Linked DNA regions of Phyllobacterium zundukense. The protein of the gene in region 2 interacts with the protein of the main gene of each other region in a pairwise test. Links are inferred from orthologs where the notes say so. Each region holds a gene or a part of one and is shown on either strand. Other genes may lie near its edges.

Region 1 (6,968 bases), 1.2 Mb from region 2 along the record:
TTCATTCGATGATTCTCTGAAGTTACAACTCGATTCGGGGAGGATGCCTTATGCCGCGTCTCTTTACTGCCCTCGAAATCCCGAGGGACGCCGCTCTCTCACTGTCGCTTTTGCGCGGTGGCCTGCCAGGTGCCCGATGGATTGATGTCGAAAACTATCACATCACATTACGCTTTATCGGGGATGTCGAAGGCCATATCGCCGACGAGGTTGCCAATGCGCTCGACCGGATAAGGCGACCGGAATTCACGCTGCAACTTTCCGGCGTAAAGGCCTTCGGTTCAAAGAAACCGCATAGTCTGGTCGCGGGTGTTTCTCCTTCGCCCGATATTCAGGCGCTGCACGCCGAAATCGAACGCATCTGCCAGCGGCTTATGCTGCCGCCCGATCAACGCAAGTTCACCCCGCATGTCACGCTGGCACGACTGCGCAATGTCCGTAATGAAGAAGTCGCACACTACCTGTCCTCACGTGGAAACTTCTCCACAGCGCCGTTCACCATAGGACGTTTCGTGCTGATGTCATCGCGCGACTCCATCGGTGGCGGGCCTTATATCGTCGAGGAAGCCTGGCCACTCGAAGCCCCGCGCTCCTTCTATCAGAACCGCGCGGAGAGGCCTTTGGAAGCCGCCAGGATCATTCGGTAGACGCGTTCGAAATCGACACTCGTGCCGTAATACGGATCCGGGATCTGTTTGGCGTCTCCAAAGGCGAGTTCATGGAACATACCGACTTCGGCAGTGGCAACGCTGGGCCGGCGCGTCTGAATCATCGCGATATTCTGCCGGTCCATGCCAACGATCAAGTCGAATCGGGTGAAATCACTCGTAATGAGCTGGCGGCACCTTTGACCTGAAATATCGATGCCGTGGCGGCTGGCGACGGCAATAGAGCGTTCGTCCGGCAATTCTCCCGTGTGATAGCCATTGGTACCAGCGGAGTCTATGACGACACCATCACCCTTCCCCTCCGCCACGAGCACCGATCGGAATACACCCTCCGCCAAGGGCGAGCGGCAAATATTGCCGAGACAAACGAACAGGACGGAATGGAGCGGGTATGATGTCATGCAGCACTCTGGTTTGGACGTGGACGCGCTCACGAATTCCACAACAATTTCGTTGAAACTCTTGCAGCAGGTGGCCGTTCTTACCATGTTGTCACGGAATGGTTTTGAAGGAAAAGGGATGAACGACGCAAAGATTGGCGAAATTCTGGAACCGGGAAGCGAGGATCAGCAACGCTCCCGTGAGGAACACGTTCGTGCGCGGTTCTGGAAAACGGCACGCAAAGCAGCGAAATCGATTCCATTCCTTGATGACGTCGTTGCCGGTTATTTTTGTGCGCTCGATCCTGCGACGCCGACGAAAGTACGCGGCATCCTTCTCGGTTCGCTTGCCTATTTCGTATTGCCGCTCGACTTCATTCCCGACTTCCTCTTCGGTCTCGGTTTCACCGACGATGTTGCCGTCCTGATGGCAGCATTGAGCGCTATTCGTAGTCACATCACACCAGCGCATCGTGTGGCCGCCCAAAGGGCTATCGAAAACCTCGACCGCGATCCGTCACCGGCCAATTGACTTCGATTCATCACAAGGACGTGAAACCGCGAAACGTCAAAGTCTCGCCGCTTTTGTTTGGCTGGAGTTCACTGGTGGGACGTTAACGAGGACGCGATATTCGTAGCTCTGAAAATTTGCTCTATCTTCACCGTTTGGTAACCCAGATTAAGTCAAATTAAGGGAAGCGAACTGGACAATACGGCATCCGGAAATCTCCGGGCCATTGCCGGTTCGCGAGTTATGAAGTACGCGAGAAAAACTGGTAGGTAAAATGTTTGGTAAATCAATCGTAGCGGTCTCTGTGCTCATGTTTGGGCTGACGGGAACAGCTCTTGCCCAGACCCCAAGTCAGATCAGCCAGTACAACGCGTGGGGCGCTTACAGCTACCAGCAAGGCAATGGTAAAGTCTGCTACGTCCTTTCTGTCCCGATCGACAAGCAGCCTGCCAAGATCGATCATGGCGATAACTTCTTTATGGTGAGCCAGAAGCCGGGTCAGAACGTCAGTTATGAGCCGCAGTTCAAGGCCGGTTACGATCTGCAGGCAAATTCCAAGGTCGTTGTGAAGATCGACGAGCGTTCTTTCTCCATGTTTACCAGTGGCAGTCACGGCTGGATGGAAAACGCTGCCGAAGAACCGCAACTCGTCGCTGCGCTGCGCGCGGGACAACAGATGTCGATCAACGCTGTCTCGAAGCGCGGTACGAAGACGAGTTATGCATATTCGCTGAAGGGTGTATCGGCTGCTCTGAAAGCTATCGCGACCTGCAAGTAACAATTCGAAGAGATGTCGTTAGAAGGGCCGACCACTGTTTCGGCCCTTTTGCATGTGGAGGTGACGCGCGGGCTGGAACGTGGTATGAGCCCCGCTTCCGATTAGAACGTTAGAAAACTCCATGTCCGTATCGCTAGACCTGACACATCCTGTTGCCCGGGACAAATCCCGTGATGCCATTCGAACCGCGATCGTTGAAAAGCCATCGTTGATTGGCTTGTCGCGTGCGGAAATGGGCGAGGCGCTGGTTGCGATCGGCGTGCCTGAACGTCAGATAAAGATGCGCGTCGCGCAGCTCTGGCATTGGCTATATGTGCGCGGCGTTTCCGATTTTGCCGATATGCTGAACATTTCCCGGGACATGCGTGAATTGCTGGACCGGCATTTCAATATTGCGCGTCCGGAGATTGTCGAGGAACAGATCTCCAATGATGGCACGCGCAAGTGGCTGTTCCGCTTCCCGCCGCGCGGGGCCGGACGTCCTGTCGAGATCGAAACCGTTTATATTCCGGAAGAAGGCCGAGGCACCCTGTGTATTTCCAGCCAGGTCGGCTGCACCCTCACCTGCTCCTTCTGCCACACGGGCACCCAGAAGCTCGTCCGCAATTTGACCGCCGAAGAGATTCTGGCACAGCTACTGATCGCCCGGGACCGCCTCGGCGATTTCCCCGATCGCAATACGCCCGATGGCGCCATTGTGCCCGCTGAGGGCCGCAAGGTTTCCAACATCGTGATGATGGGAATGGGCGAGCCGCTTTATAATTTCGAGAACGTCAAGAAGGCTCTGCTGATCGCCTCCGATGGCGATGGCCTGTCGTTGTCCAAGCGCCGGATCACATTGTCGACTTCAGGAGTCGTGCCGGAAATTTATCGCGCAGGCGAAGAGATTGGCGTCATGCTGGCAATCTCTTTGCATGCGGTGAACGACGACCTGCGCGACATGCTCGTGCCTATCAACAAGAAGTACCCGCTGAAAGAATTGCTGGATGCATGCCGGGCCTATCCGAGCCTTTCCAATTCGAAGCGGATCACCTTCGAGTATGTCATGCTCAAGGGCGTCAATGACTCGCTCAACGATGCCAAGCAGCTTGTCAAGCTGCTCAGGGGCATTCCGGCAAAGATCAATCTGATCCCGTTCAACCCCTGGCCCGGTGTGAATTACCAGTGTTCCGATTGGGAACAGATCGAGAAGTTCGCCGATTACGTCAACAATGCCGGCTACGCCTCGCCGATCCGCACTCCGCGCGGACGTGATATTTTGGCAGCCTGCGGTCAGTTGAAATCAGAATCGGAACGCATGAAGAAGACGGACCGTCTGGCGTTCGAGGCGGCCATGATCGCCGGGCACGGCGAAGATTGAGCCGGATCCTGTTCTACTTGCTGCGTTTTGCCCTGATCACGTTTGGCTTCGTCTGCGCGATTTTCGCCGCATCGCTGTTCCTCAACCTGCTGCTGCTTGGTAGTTCCGAGTTGATCGGCTCGGAGGGTCCATTCTTGTATTTGACCGTTCCGGCTTTTGCGGTGGTAATTGGCTACAGCATCTTCTTTCCCGCGGCGATTCTTATCCTGTATGCCGAGCTGACCGCCTGGCGCGATTGGCTATTCTATGCGCTCGGCGGTGCTGGCATTGCCGTCGTGATCATTGTCTGGAAATGGCGGCCGCAGGCAGAAGACACAAGTACATTCGCAGCAATCCTTGCCACCGGTGTTGTCGGTGGCTTTGTATACTGGCTGATTTCAGGACGCAGTGCAGGCGGGATCGCCCAGCTTCCGAAAGACCTATAGCCTGGCGCACTACTTCGCTTGTGCCATCAGGATCTTTGCCGCGAAAGCGGAAAAAACGCCCGCGAAAAGCCAATCGGTGATCCGGGTGACTGTCGGGTTTTTCTTGAGCAGTTTTGAAAACTTGTCCGCCGCGATAATCATCGGCGCAACCACAGGCAAGGCGAGCGGGATAAACAGCACACCTAGAAAAAACAGCTTTCCGGGTGCGTGAGGGTCCGAGGCCGAGACGAATTGCGGCAGGAAGGTCATGAAGAACAGGATGATTTTCGGATTGAGCAGATTGATTCCGAAACCGGTCAACCAGTTTTGAAACAATGTGTGGGATTGGCCGACCTGCTTTTCCGGCGAGAACGCTGAGCCATGTCGGATGGCCTGATAGGCAAGCCATACCAGGTATCCTGCGCCGACGATCTTGAGCGCAAGGAACGCGGTCGGCGACGCAACAATCAATGCGGAAAGCCCGATAGCCACCATCGTCGTGTGTACGACAACTCCGCTGCTTGCGCCGGCCAGACAAGCAAAACCGGCCGCCTTGCCTTCCGACAAAGCCCGTCCCACGAAAAGCGTCATATCAGGCCCGGGTGTGATTGACAGAACGAAGGTCGCAACGGCGAACTGCAGGATGATGGACCATTCGGGAATGAAGTTCATTTACAAGCTCCGCAATGAATTTTGTCGGAAGCTAACGCGACTATCGGATTTTAACCACCCGTTTTCGGTTCCTGCGGCTCATTTTATATGATGCATTTTCGTACGTTGTTCTCGAACAGCTGTCGTCTCCGGTTCACCGAGCGAGACAAGTCCTGCAGAGGCAAGCCGCAGCTCTCCGAGACCAGCCTTGCCAACATCACCGCACCTGCTAAAAGACCTGCAAGAAATAGCGAATATGCAGGAAAACAGAATGAACAAGTGGAAAGACGTCAAGAAGGTCGTCCTCGCCTATTCGGGTGGACTCGACACCTCCATCATCCTGAAATGGCTGCAGACGGAACTCGGCGCTGAAGTCGTTACCTTCACCGCCGATCTCGGCCAAGGCGAAGAGCTCGAGCCGGCGCGCAAGAAGGCCGAAATGATGGGCATCAAGGAGATCTATATCGAGGATGTGCGCGAGGAATTCGTTCGCGATTTCGTCTTTCCGATGTTCCGCGCCAATGCCGTCTATGAAGGCGTCTATCTGCTCGGCACTTCGATTGCCCGCCCGCTGATTTCAAAACATCTCGTCGAGATCGCAGCTCGCACCGGCGCTGACGCAATCGCCCACGGCGCGACCGGCAAGGGCAACGATCAGGTCCGCTTCGAGCTTTCCGCCTATGCGCTTAATCCGGATATCAAGGTGATCGCACCCTGGCGCGACTGGACCTTCAAATCGCGCACGGATCTTCTGGAGTTTGCGCGCGAACATCAGATTCCGATCGCCAAGGACAAGCTCGGTGAAGCCCCGTTCTCCGTAGATGCAAACCTTTTGCACTCTTCGTCGGAAGGCAAGGTGCTTGAGGATCCGTGGGTGGAGGCTCCGGAATACGTGCACCAGCGCACGATCTCGCCGATGGAAGCGCCAGATAGAGTAACGGAAATCGAAATCGCCTTTGAAAAAGGCGATGCGGTTGCCATTGACGGCAAGCCGCTCTCCCCTGCAACATTGTTGAAAGCGCTCAACGACCTTGGCCGCGACAATGGTATCGGCCGTCTTGATCTGGTCGAAAACCGTTTCGTCGGCATGAAATCGCGCGGTGTCTACGAGACACCGGGCGGCACCATACTTCTCGCCGCACATCGTGCAATGGAATCGATTACGCTCGATCGCGGTGCGGCCCATCTCAAAGATGAATTCATGCCCCGTTATGCCGAACTTATCTACAACGGCTTCTGGTTCTCGCCGGAGCGTGAAATGCTGCAGGCCATGATCGACAAAAGCCAGGACGATGTCGAAGGCACCGTTCGTTTGAAGCTATACAAGGGCAACGTCATGGTTTCCGGCCGGAAATCAAAGAAGTCGCTCTATTCAGACGCTCTCGTGACTTTCGAGGACGACCGCGGTGCTTATGACCAAAAGGATGCCGCCGGATTTATCCGCCTTAACGCGTTGCGGCTGCGCACGCTTGCCGCCCGCAAGCGCAACAGCTGATACTTCCGAACACGAAACGAAGCGGGGCCCTGCCCCGCTTTTTGTTTTCAGCGATGCTGCTACTTTCTTGACGACGCGGCTTGTGGCTGCACCGTCTCCGTCTTAGATGTTAGAACCTTGTTGTTCTTCCCACCTGACGGAGCGCCCCCATGTCTTCAACAAAACCGTCCATCAACGCAGCATTGACAGAATGGACCGGGCCTCTTGGGCTGCCCGACTTCACCGCTTTCAACGATGATGACTTCGCTGCTGCCTTTGATGCCGCCCTGGCGGCAGACCTCGCCGATATCGAGGCCGTGGTTGACCAGCACGACGTCCCAACGATTGAGAACACGCTGAAGGCACTGCAACTTTCTGGCAAGGACCTGGATCGTGTCTCGGCAATCTTCTGGCTGCGGGCCGGTGCCCACACCAATGAAACAATACAGGCGCTTGAGCGGGTCATCGCACCGAAAATGTCACGCCATTCTTCCTCGATCATGATGAATCCGCTTCTCTTCGCGCGTATCGATTCGCTTTACGAGCAGCGCGATCTGCTCGGCCTCGATCCCGAAACGGATCGTGTGCTGGAAAAAACCTGGAAAGGTTTTGTGCGCAGCGGCGCGCGGCTCGACGAACAGGGGAAGGCACGGCTTGCCGACATCAATGAAAGGCTCGCAAGCCTTGGCGCGCAATTCGGACAGAACGTGCAAAAAGACGAAGCTGACTGGGCACTTTTCAT
Region 2 (7,100 bases):
CGCCCGAAGTCGTCAAGGTTACAACCTCGACGTTCGGCTTCGCCATCGAAGATGTGAAGGTCGTCGGCAACAAGGAAACGTCGGAGATCGACGTTCTCGGCGCTCTTGGTCTTGACGGCGAGACATCGTTGGTCGGTTTGAGTGCTGCAGACGCCCAAAAGGCCGTAGCGGGATTGCCTTGGGTCGAATCCGTCGATGTGTTCAAGGTCTATCCGAACACGATCCAGATTTCGATCCACGAGCGCACCGCCTTGGCGGTCTGGCAGAATGGCGACCAGCTTTCGGTGATCGATGCCGATGGCCGCATGATCGTACCTTTCAATGGCGGTCGCAGTGCTTCATTGCCGGTGGTGATCGGTGCAGGTGCTGACAAGCAGGCAAAGCTTCTCCTGACGCAGATGGCCGCCTTCCCGCAAATCGCTGCCGAGGTCAAGGCCTATCAGCGGGTCGGAGATCGCCGTTGGGATCTGGTGCTGAAAAACGGCGTAAGCCTGATGTTGCCGGAATCCCGCATCGACGAGGCTCTCACTGATATTGCCAATATGGACAGCAAGGCAGGGCTTCTGTCTCGCGATATCGCATCGGTCGATATGCGCCTGACGGACCGCGTGGTTGTCAGGCTGACGCCAGAAGCAATGGTACAGCGCGTTGAGTATTTGAAGGCCCGTGACAAGGCGCCCAAGCGTTCGGAGAAGCGTGTATGAGTATTCTGAACGGAAAAGGTTCATCGACAGGAGCGCCATCCGCCAAGCGGACGCGCTCGTTGACAGTTCTGGACATCGGTTCGAGCAAGGTCTGCTGCATCATCGCGCGTTTGCGTCCGCGTGAGGAAAGCGCGCATCTGCCAGGCCGTACACATCGCATCGAAGTCTTGGGAATTGGCCATCAGAAGTCGCGTGGCATCAAGTCGGGCGTTATCGTCAATCTGGATGCTGCCGAGCAGGCGATCCGTCTTGCCGTCGATGCCGCGGAGCGTATGGCGGGCCTCACGGTCGACTCGATGATCGTCAATATTTCGGCGGGCCGCCTGAAGAGCGAAAGCTTTTCCGCCAGCATCAATCTTGGTGGCCATGAGGTCGATCAAGCGGATATCCGCAGGGTGCTTGCAGCCGGAGCCAAGCAGGCGCTTGCCGCTGAACGTCATCTCGTGCATTCGCTGCCCATCGCCTATGGTCTCGATGGTGAGCGCGGCATTCGCGATCCGCTCGGCATGATTGGCGATACGCTCGGCGTCGAAATGCACGTTCTGACTGCCGACGCAGCGCCGCTGCGCAATCTCGAGCTGTGCGTCAATCGCTGTCATTTGTCTGTCGAGGCGATGATCGCAACGCCCTATGCCAGCGGTCTTTCAGCACTCGTCGATGATGAGGCCGAGATGGGCGCTGCCTGCATCGACATGGGTGGTGGCACGACAACGATTTCCGTGTTCTCCGAAGGCAAATTCATCCATGCCGATGCTATCGCTATTGGCGGCAATCATGTGACCATGGATGTTGCGCGCGGCCTTTCCGCTCATATGGACGACGCGGAGCGGCTGAAGGTCATGCACGGTTCGGCTCTGCCAAGTGCCGCTGATGATCGCGATATGATCAGTGTCTCGCCGCTGGGCAATGATGCCCGCGATGTTCCCAATCAATATCCGCGCGCGGTACTGACCCGCATCATCCGCGCCCGCGTTGAGGAAACGCTGGAACTTGCGCGTGATCGCCTCAACCAGTCCGGCTACGGCCAGATTGTCGGCAAGCGCGTGGTGCTTACGGGCGGTGCCAGTCAGTTGGCGGGATTGCCGGAGGCGGCGCGCCGCATCCTGGCTCGCAATGTGCGTATTGGTCGTCCTCTTGGTGTCACGGGGCTTCCCGAGGCAGCCAAGGGGCCGGCTTTCTCTGCAGCGGTTGGTCTTCTGATTTATCCGCAAGTGGCAGGAATTGAGGAGCGTTCTGTAAAGGCTGGTTCATCTTCGTTGATGACAGGCACAGGTGGGCGTTTTCAGCGTATCGGCCAATGGCTGAAAGAGAGTTTTTAATCAATCGGGGAAACCCAAAAAAACACCGCAGCGGCGAGGCGGTAGAGACGAAAAGGAACGAAACAAATGAGTATCAATCTGCAAAAGCCGGACATTACCGAGCTTAAGCCACGGATCACCGTATTCGGTGTTGGCGGTGGTGGTGGCAACGCGGTCAATAACATGATCAATGCCGGTTTGCGCGGCGTTGAATTCGTTGTGGCCAATACCGACGCACAAGCGCTGTCGCAGTCAAAGGCTGAACGTCTGGTTCAGCTTGGTGCCGCTGTGACCGAAGGCCTTGGTGCAGGCTCGCAGCCGGAAGTTGGCCGCGCGGCAGCCGAAGAATGCATCGACGAGATCAATGATCATCTCCAGGGCACGCACATGTGCTTCGTCACTGCCGGAATGGGTGGGGGCACCGGTACCGGCGCCGCGCCAGTCGTTGCCCGGGCGGCACGCGAAAAGGGTATTCTGACCGTTGGCGTCGTCACCAAGCCTTTCCATTTCGAAGGTCAGCGCCGCATGCGCACCGCCGATATGGGTATTGCCGATCTTCAGAAGAACGTCGATACACTCATCGTCATTCCGAACCAGAACCTCTTTCGCATTGCCAATGACAAGACGACCTTTGCGGATGCCTTCGCGATGGCCGATCAGGTTCTCTATTCCGGTGTTGCTTGCATCACCGATCTGATGGTGAAGGAAGGCCTGATCAATCTCGACTTTGCCGATGTTCGTTCGGTCATGCGCGAGATGGGCAAGGCGATGATGGGGACGGGTGAAGCCTCCGGTGACGGCCGTGCAATGGCAGCGGCAGAAGCTGCAATCGCCAATCCCCTGCTTGACGAAACTTCCATGCGTGGCGCCAAAGGTCTGCTGATTTCGATCACCGGTGGCCGCGACATGACGCTCTTTGAAGTCGATGAGGCTGCTACCCGTATCCGTGAGGAAGTTGACCAGGATGCCAATATCATCCTCGGCGCAACCTTCGACGAAAGCCTCGAAGGCATCATCCGCGTCTCTGTCGTGGCAACTGGCATCGATAAGCAGATTGGAGAGTCGGCGCCCGCGCCGATCGAATTTCGCCAGCCTCTGAAGCCGATTGCCAAGCCCGTTCAGCAGGCCGCCGCAAGTACAAATGCACGTCCGGTTGTTCAGCAGCCCGCGGCACGGGCAGCGGACCCAGTAGCCGATGCGATCCGCGCTGCAGAGCAGGAGGTGGTGCAGCGTGCTCCACAGCCCGCCGAGGAATTCCGCCCGCAGAGCCGCATTTTCCAGGCTCCGGCGCCGGAGGTCTTTGATGCTCCCTTTGCTGCCGCGCCTCAGGCTCCTGTGCATCAGCCTGCTCCGCAGATGCAGGTTGCACCTGCACCGCAGCCGGCTGCCCCACGCATGCCGAATGTCGCTGATTTCCCGCCTGTGGTTCAGGCAGAACTCAACGCCCGCGACATGGGAAGCCGTGAGAGCAATCGCGAACCTTCCTATGACAGCCAGGAAGACCGTGGGCCGATGGGTCTTCTCAAGCGCCTCACTGCCGGTTTGACTCGCCGCGAAGACGAGACCGCCCGGCTCGAACCAGCGCAGCCGCGGGAACCCGCAATGCGTCCGGTCGAACAGCGCCGTCCGCTTTCGCAGGATGCGTCGATCTATGCGCCGCGCCGTGGACAGCTCGATGAGCAGGGTCGCGTTCAGTCGCAAGCGCGCCAGGCTTCCGAAGACGATCAGCTTGAAATCCCGGCGTTCCTTCGCCGTCAGGCCAACTGATCTGATCACGGATTGTTAAAGGATATGAATTCCGCCATTGCCTCAATGGCGGAATTTTTCTTTCAAGCCATTGAAAGGTCACAGAAACGACTTAGCTGATGGCGCAGTGGTTTCGTTACAAACGTCGCGAAACCGTGATTTTGCTTCATGGGATGCCGACTGTATCTTGCGCCGCAAAATAACGATGAGCGATGCTGATTCCAGAAACGTGCAGCGCCGCAAGTTAATGTCGGAAACCGGATGGATGATCCGGGCGGTACATGGGCACGAGGTTTCAATTTGCGCGACTACCAGACAACGATTGCCGAGCGAATAATCCTTTCAGGAGCTGGCGTGCACAGCGGTGCGCCGGTGACGATTGCTTTCGTCCCGGCCGATCCCGATACGGGCATCGTTTTCCACAGGCTCGACGGAAGTGGCGCCAGCCACGAAATCAAGGCGCTTGTATCGGAAGTCGGGACGACCGATCTGTCGACAACGCTTGCCAACAGGGCAGGGGTGACGATCAGCACAGTCGAGCACGTCATGGCAGCAATTGCCGGTTCGGGCATCGACAACATGATCATCGAGATCGATGGCCCGGAAGTGCCAATTCTCGACGGAACATCCTCGGTGTTCCTCGACACATTCGAGCAGGCCGGTTTTGTGCGGCAAGCGGCAAAACGCCGTTTCATCCGGATACTCAAGACATCGCGCATTGAGGCCGGGGCATCCTGGGCCGAGTTCCGTCCTTATGATGGAACGCGCTATGAGGTCGAAATCGATTTTGAAACGCCGGTCATCGGCCGTCAGAAATTTGCCGCTGATATGGATGAGGCGGTCTTCCGCAAGGAGATTTCGCGGGCGCGCACCTTCGGTTTCATGCGCGACGTTGAAAAGCTCTGGGCGGCAGGCCTGGCGCTGGGTTCATCACTCGATAACTCGCTGGTCATCGGCGATGATCATTCCGTCATCAATCCGGGTGGCCTTCGCTACAAGGATGAGTTTGTTCGTCACAAGGCGCTGGACGCCATCGGCGATCTTGCCCTCGCTGGTGCGCCGTTCATTGGCTGCTTCCGCTCTTATCGCGGCGGGCACCGGCTGAATGCTGCGGCGCTCCGCGCACTGCTCTCCGATCATACGGCGTTCGAGATCGTCGAAATGGCCGGTAAACGCGGCCAATCGCGCGGCGCATCGCTTGTTGCGGTAAACGCCCCTGTTTTTGCGCCTTGGGCGATCTGAAGCCTATTAGTACGCTGGTATCGCATTGTGCACCGCTTGCAGCATGATCGATGCAAGGCGTGCGGTTGCCGGATCTGATTGCGCTTGCGATCGATGAAGGACAAGCCCGAGAGAGGGTAGCGGTGGCAGTCCGCTGTCGGCTGGCACCAGAGGTTGTACGCTTGGCGGTAGCCCGAACGGGGTGCGAATGGTTACGCCGAGGCCCGCTACCGTTGCAGCCCATAATCCCGACAGGCTCGGACTGACAAACGACTGCCGCCAGGGTATGCCAGCGCGGTCAAGCGCGTTTGTGGCGGCAGTACGCAAGAGGCAAGGGGCTTCCAGCGACGCCAGAGCTAGTGGTTCGTCCGCAGATGCTCGCCAATTCCTTGGATCGCCGGACGGACCAACCCAGCACATTGGCACCTCCCTGATGTGCTCGGAGTGAGGCGTCGTCACAGATCCGTCGTTCCAGGCCAACGCCAGGTCAAGGCGATCGGATGTGATGCGATCGATCAACTCCACATTGCGTGCTACCCGGGCCTCGATTCGCACCTTTGGATGAGCGCGGGAAAACTGTCCAAGAACGTCCGGAAGAATGGTTTCGCCGAAATCCTCCTGCAGTCCAAGCCGCACCCATCCTGCAAGCTCGGTGCCATGAATTGCCGTTGCAGCTTCGTCGTTCAGGTCGAGTAGCCTGCGTGCATAAGCCAGCATCGTCTCGCCGGCTTCTGTCAGCGCCAGCCCGCGCCCGGCTTTGATGAAGATCGGCGTTTCCGCCTGCTGTTCGAGTTTCTTCAATTGCGCGCTGACCGCCGATGTGGATCGGCCAAGCCGGCCCGCTGCTTTGGCAAAACTGCCAAGTTCCATGCCGGTCGCAAAAGTGCGCAACACATCAAGATCGAAGGTAACCCGTCGCATTTTAATTGTCCTAGTTTTTGGAACTATTAGTACAAAACTTTCCGATTTTCAGGATGATGATGCCGCTCTATAAAAGCGGCGTCAAGAGTTTTAAAGAAAGGATAGTTCCATGCCATTCACACGCATTTCGCTCCTTGAAGGAAAATCCCCCGAGTATCTGGCAGCCGTTTCCGATAGCCTGCATCGAGCCATGGTCGAAACTTTCAATGTTCCGCCTGACGATCGTTTCCAGGCCATTCACCAGCATCGCCCGGGTGAGTTCGTGTTCGACCGCAACTATTTTGGTGGTCCGCGTTCAGACGACTTCATGGTGTTCGCGATTGCCATCGGCAGACCTCGCGATGCCGCGACGAAGCAGGCATTCTACAAACGTCTGGTCAAGCTGCTCAGCGAGGCGCCCGGCGTTCGACCGGAGGACGTCATGATTATCATCAGCACTTCAAGCCGGGATGAGTGGTCCTTTAGTAATGGTGAAGCCCAGTTGCTTGAAAACGCCTAGTTGAAACAAAATAAGCGAATCTTAGGGATTTGCAGTTCATTTTCGGCTCCGCCACAAAATTGGACGATTACATGGCAATAAGATTGCTGATTCTCGTCGCTTGTGGTTTATGACCGCCCAACCGACGGTAGATTGACTATGCCTAGAGTGTGGGATGCAAACGTGATATCGGGTTTGCGATCATTGCTCTCAAATTATTTTATGGGGCCGGAAACAGCATGGCGAATAGCAGAATGTCGATAAGTAAAGGCTTTGGGGGCAAGGCCAGGATGGCCTTTCTACTCCTTCCAGTCGCCAGCGCTATAGCCATTTCCGGTTGTGCTTCGAAGGACGACGACATCGATCTCAACGCCTATGTCGACACGATCGAACCTGCAGACGTTCTTTATAACCAGGCTCTGGCCAATCTGAATTCCGGCCGCCTCGATGAGGCGGCCAAGAAATTCGATGCTGTCGACCGTCAGCACCCCTATTCGGAATTTGCCCGCAAATCGCTCGTCATGGGTGCCTTCGCCAATTACCGCGCAGGCAAATATGACGAGGCGGTTGCCATGACCAAGCGCTACATTGCGTTGTATCCAACGCAGCCAGAGGCGGCTTACGCTTATTACATCACTGGCCTTTGCTACTATCGCCAGATCCCCGATGTGACGCGCGAGCAAAGCATGACTCGCCGCTCGATTGCTGCGTTCAATGAGGTGGTCGAACGGT

Evidence for each region.
Region 1: the proteins of ftsZ (region 2) and rlmN interact in binary tests that used the Escherichia coli proteins (3 or more experiments, as listed by UniProt). The link is inferred for Phyllobacterium zundukense from one-to-one orthologs.

The regions. Positions count from the first base shown.
Region 1 is NZ_CP104973.1:1,141,352-1,148,319, reverse strand. Bases 1,771-4,577 are described here. They hold rlmN (dual-specificity RNA methyltransferase RlmN), read left to right. Parts: upstream 1,771-2,458; coding sequence 2,459-3,697; downstream 3,698-4,577. Other genes in these bases: N8E88_RS17950 (LysE family translocator), read right to left, coding at 4,132-4,577; N8E88_RS17955 (hypothetical protein), read left to right, coding at 3,694-4,122; N8E88_RS17965 (invasion associated locus B family protein), read left to right, coding at 1,834-2,337. In the rest of the region: thpR (RNA 2',3'-cyclic phosphodiesterase), read left to right, coding at 51-647; N8E88_RS17975 (low molecular weight protein-tyrosine-phosphatase), read right to left, coding at 599-1,156; N8E88_RS17970 (YkvA family protein), read left to right, coding at 1,188-1,580; more of N8E88_RS17950, read right to left, coding at 4,578-4,773; N8E88_RS17945 (argininosuccinate synthase), read left to right, coding at 5,024-6,247; N8E88_RS17940 (M3 family metallopeptidase), read left to right, coding at 6,397-6,968.
Region 2 is NZ_CP104973.1:2,365,641-2,372,740, forward strand. The notes cover bases 1,491-4,429. They hold ftsZ (cell division protein FtsZ), read left to right. Parts: upstream 1,491-2,089; coding sequence 2,090-3,769; downstream 3,770-4,429. Other genes in these bases: ftsA (cell division protein FtsA), read left to right, coding at 1,491-2,023; lpxC (UDP-3-O-acyl-N-acetylglucosamine deacetylase), read left to right, coding at 4,010-4,429. In the rest of the region: N8E88_RS23970 (cell division protein FtsQ/DivIB), read left to right, coding at 1-704; more of ftsA, read left to right, coding at 701-1,490; more of lpxC, read left to right, coding at 4,430-4,990; N8E88_RS23990 (LysR substrate-binding domain-containing protein), read right to left, coding at 4,997-5,890; N8E88_RS23995 (tautomerase family protein), read left to right, coding at 6,000-6,389; N8E88_RS24000 (outer membrane protein assembly factor BamD), read left to right, coding at 6,659-7,100. UniProt on the Escherichia coli protein: Essential cell division protein that forms a contractile ring structure (Z ring) at the future cell division site. The regulation of the ring assembly controls the timing and the location of cell division.